Regions from separate parts of the Shouchella phoenicis genome, predicted to be linked through region 2. Evidence: riboswitches for the same ligand, from Rfam matches in the RefSeq annotation. Region 2 holds a riboswitch; the other holds the start of a gene.

Region 1 (2,475 bases), 830 kb from region 2:
GTGTAGCCCCAGACTCTCGTAATGTTAAATGACGGGAATAGTTTTCAATCCCTGAGCAAAAGCCCATTTCAGCCATCATCTCAAGATCATAACGCGTACGCTGCTCTAAACGTTGCGCTTCTAGTAATTTCCCCTCTTCATGCATCGTTTTTAACTGTTCTTCTAACTCCGTTTCAATATTAGCAATTGCTTTTTTCATTTTTTCTTCTCGGGTAACAAAGTGAGATGCCGGAAAAATAGACACGTGGTTGCGTTCGCCTTTTATTTCACCGGTTAATGCGTCTACTTCAGTCATGCGGTCAATTTCATCACCAAAAAACTCAACCCGGATACATTGCTCGTCGCGAGAAGCTGGGAAAATTTCCACAACATCGCCTCTTACACGAAATGTTCCGCGGATGAAGTTTAAATCGTTTCGATCATACTGGATGTCTACAAGCCTGCGTAACAACTCATTTCGATCCATTTCCATTCCTGTACGTATAGATAAAACAAGGTCTCGGTACTCTTCTGGATTACCTAAACCATATATACACGACACACTAGCTACGATAATCACATCTCGTCTTTCAAATAAGGAACTTGTAGCCGAGTGACGTAATTTATCAATTTCATCGTTAATGCTTGCATCTTTTTCAATAAAGGTATCAGAAGACGGCACATACGCCTCTGGTTGATAATAATCATAATAGCTAACAAAATATTCAACAGCATTATTCGGAAAAAATTGTTTAAACTCGCTGTACAGCTGTCCGGCAAGGGTTTTATTGTGTGCCATAATTAATGTCGGCTTATTCACTGCTTGAATCACATTTGACATTGTAAACGTCTTACCGGTCCCTGTTGCTCCAAGTAACGTTTGATGCCGGTCACCGTTTTCAATCGCACGCACAATTTTTTCAATTGCATTTGGTTGGTCGCCTTGAGGCGAATAGTCTGATACTAATTGGAACGTTTGATCCATCTTTAATAGAGCGATTAACTGGATGTTCGTCAGTTAATACACTCACCCCTCCTTCGCAAAAGAACATTATCCTACTGTTATTCCCATTTTCCGTCCGTTAAAACAATACATGCTAACCTTCTCTAAACACACGTTCGCTTAATTATATCACATGTCTCATTCCCGACACCAGTTTTTACGAACGCACGTGCGTAACCATTTATTGTTAACGAACATATCTATGGACGAATAGCTGATAATCCAGTATGATAACAATAATGATTATTACATTTGAATAGGTGTCTTCGGGGCAGGTGAAATTCCTGACCGGCGGTAAAGCCCGCGACTCCACATCATTTTGTGGACTGATTTGGTGAAATTCCAAAGCCGACGGTAAAGTCCGGATGGGAGAAGATCAAATTGAAAGAATGTAGCGTTTGCTATGTTTATTTCGTCAGCCCTGAACATTTTTGTCCAGGGCTTTTTTTGATTTTTACAGAAGACCTTTTCACTGAAAAGGAGCTCACAGCTGTGAACGAACAACGTACGAATAAAACATTTTGGTTTATTGTCATTGGTGCCGCCTTTTGGGGGATTAATCCATTGTTTCGAATCTTATTACTCGATACAATGACTTCTCTACAAATTGTATTTGTCGAACACATTATCTTAGCTTTAATCGCTATACCCATTTTATATAAATTCCGAAGCGACATTAAAAAACTGCGCTTTAAAGATTTAGGCGCACTCTTGTTTATTTCGTGGGGTGGCTCTGCCATTGCAACGCTCTTATTTACTCAAGGCTTAACAATTGCTTCATCCGGTGGCGAAATTAATTCTGTTCTCTTATTACAAAAGTTGCAACCACTTTTTGCGATTACCCTGGCACATTTTCTATTAAAAGAGAAGCTTCCACAACGTTTTGGTCTATACGTACCAATTGCACTAGTTGGTACCTATTTATTAACGTTTGGGTTTTATTTTCCGATTAATAATCCAGGTGATATCCTTCAGCTAGGCAGCTTGTATGCGATTGGTGCAGCCGCGCTTTGGGGAGGTTCAACCGTAATGGGGCGTATCCTTCTCCAAAAATGTCGTCACGAGACGGTGACGGCGCTTCGCTTCTTACTTGCATTGCCTTTGCTTGGTGTGTTGATTACAGTATCGCCTGACATGTGGACAACACCTGAGTCAGCTGTTGCTTTAACCTTCATCGGACTTAACATTCTCGCATCTGCTTTATTGCCAGGACTTGTATCAATGCTTCTATACTACCGAGGTCTTCAGTCCGTTAAAGCTTCCGTGGCAACGATTGCGGAATTGAGTTTTCCAATGACGGGTGTACTCGTATCATGGATTACTCTTGAAGAAACGGTCACGATTGCTCAATTAGTTGGCTTTGCTCTTATCTGGTTTGTTTTATATCGCATTTCTAAGCAACAAGATACAATTTCCCAGCTCCCGCCTTTAAAGAAGAGGCAAAAAGCAGCGTTACGAACGTCTGAAGATACACCTTAAATAAGCTCTGCCTT
Region 2 (2,475 bases):
AACACCGCCATCTTTTGCTACAAGTGGAAAAATATGTCCAGGACGTTTAAAATCACTTGCTACCGCATCTTTAGAGACTAGTCCTTGAACCGTGTCTGCACGCTCTTGAGCAGAAATTCCAGTTGTCGTGTTCATATGGTCAATGCTTACAGTAAAGGCTGTTTCATGAGAATCTGTATTGTGTGTCACCATCTGATTAAGCTGAAGGCTTTGTGCTTTTTCTTTGGTAATTGGTGTACAAATAAGGCCTCTTCCATGAGTAGCCATGAAATTAATTGTCTGTGCCGTCGTTTTTTCTCCCAGGGCTAAGAAGTCACCTTCATTTTCACGATCTTCGTCATCACAAACAATAATCATTCCTCCTGCCTTTAAAGCAGCAAGCGCATTTTCTATTGAGTCAAACACGGAGCCATCCCCTCTCTACAAATACCCGTTTTCTTGTAAGACTTCTGTTAAATTTCCTTTTGGTGTCGACGTATCGTTAGCTGTTAATAATCGTTCAACATACTTTCCGATGACATCACATTCAATGTTCACTTCATCACCGACTTGTTTGCTACCGATAATCGTCTCATCTAGCGTGTGTGGAATAATGGAAATGGTTAATTGATTATCTTTAACTGAAAATACCGTTAGGCTAATGCCGTCTACAGCAACAGAGCCTTTTTGAACAATGTACTTTGTTCGTTCAGGCTGTACCCGAATATCAAAATAAACGGCGTTTTCAACACGTCGTCTCGAAACAATGGTTCCCTTCCCGTCAACGTGGCCGGAAACAATATGACCACCGAACCGTGACATCGGCGACATCGCCCGTTCTAAATTCACAGCAGAATGTGTCTTTAACTGGTTTAATGTCGTTGCTTGAAAGGTCTCTGGCATAACATCAACAGAAAAAGTGTGATCCGTAAATGCTGTAACCGTTAAGCAAACGCCGTTAACAGCTATACTATCCCCTAACGCAACATCAGATAGAACCTTATTCCCTCTGACGACAATTTGCATCGCTTGATCCTGTTTTTTTATTTCTGTTACCGTACCTTTTTCCTCAATAATTCCCGTAAACATCTTAGCCCTCCTACATACAAAAAACCCCTGAAGCGTTCTTCAGGGGTTCATTAAATAACATCATGCCTTTACGCATTAGAAAAAACCATACGCAAATAAACATCACATTCCTCATGTTTTACAATAAACTTCTCCCATCCAGACTTTCACTGTCGGCTCTGGAGTTACACCAGATCCACCGTATTTGCATACGGGTCACGGACTAAAAGGCTAAGCCTTATCACCGCCGGTAGGGAATTCCACCCTGCCCCGAAGTTAAGATATTAAGTTAGTGTTGTTACAATTGTTCGTCACGGTCGCATAAACGTTGATTTTTCAACTGTTTCCGCGATTTTTTCTTTCGTTTCAGAGTGTATCTTTCTGTCATAGACTTCCGTTTTTATTAGATTTCCCTGCCAAAACCCTACCAGTTTTGATCATTCAGACCAGGAACAAGAATGTTCGAACTTGTCATGATAATAGCATCGTCAATTTAAAATTGCAAGACATATGCCTCTAGTAAACTGTGTAAATCAGGACATTCTTTACTCTTTTCTCGCTTTTATTGCTTTTCTTGAAGAAATACGTCAAAATAAAGAAGTAAACGATTTCATTCATGCGAGGTGAGCACAGAAAAATGACTGAACATATCGTGTTTTCTAAAACCGAGAATGGTGTTGGCATTGTTACGCTTTCAAGAGAAAAAGCATTGCACTCCTTAACATTTGAGATGGTTGCTTCATTATTCGAGCAGCTAAAACAATGGGATCAAGATGAGGCGGTAAAACTAGTACTATTAGAAAGTACTGGAGAAAAAGCGTTCTGTGCTGGAGGAGATATTAAAGCACTTTATCAAGCAAAAGAAGATAAAAAGGCATTTGATCAAGCAAATGAATTTTTTAAACTGGAGTATGAACTCGATCTGTTCATTTCTACCTATACCAAGCCAATCGTTGTTCTTATGGACGGTATTGTTATGGGCGGTGGCGTTGGTTTGTCTTATGGGGCGAGTCACCGCATTGTAACCGAACGAACAAAATGGGCGATGCCTGAAGTAAATATAAGTTTCTTCCCCGATGTCGGTGCATGCTACTTCCTGAGCCAAACACCTGATTATACAGGTCGTTACGCTGCCTTAACAGGATCAATTTTAACTGGCTCTGATGCCATTTCAATTGGTTGTGCCGATTATTATATTGACAGCGAAGCACTTACAGCCTGTAAACAAGAGATGATCAACCATCAATGGCTTGACTATGAAGAAATGAGCCAACAAACGGTTCATTTATTTTTACAATCCTTCATAAAGGAACCACCACAAAGTAAATTAATGACGTTGAACGACAAAATCCTTAAACATTTCTCCTACAAAACGATTGAAGACATTTTAAACTCTTTACGTGAGGATGCAAGTGAGTTTGCCCAAGC

What was found. Region 2 has a riboswitch for FMN ahead of ribE (riboflavin synthase). Riboswitches for the same ligand answer to the same signal wherever they lie in the genome.
Region 1: linked by a shared signal. The riboswitch ahead of ABC361_RS15340 (DMT family transporter) and the one ahead of ribE (riboflavin synthase) in region 2 are both predicted to bind FMN.

The regions. Positions count from the first base shown of each region.
Region 1 covers NZ_JBDFMQ010000001.1:2,855,427-2,857,901, forward strand. The annotation lists gene uvrB (excinuclease ABC subunit UvrB) at 1-964, opposite strand, end outside; FMN riboswitch at 1,241-1,363, shown strand; gene ABC361_RS15340 (DMT family transporter) at 1,475-2,461, shown strand.
Region 2 covers NZ_JBDFMQ010000001.1:2,024,198-2,026,672, forward strand. The annotation lists gene ABC361_RS10900 (bifunctional 3,4-dihydroxy-2-butanone-4-phosphate synthase/GTP cyclohydrolase II) at 1-405, opposite strand, end outside; gene ribE (riboflavin synthase) at 421-1,068, opposite strand; FMN riboswitch at 1,191-1,329, opposite strand; gene ABC361_RS10910 (enoyl-CoA hydratase/isomerase family protein) at 1,685-2,475, shown strand, end outside.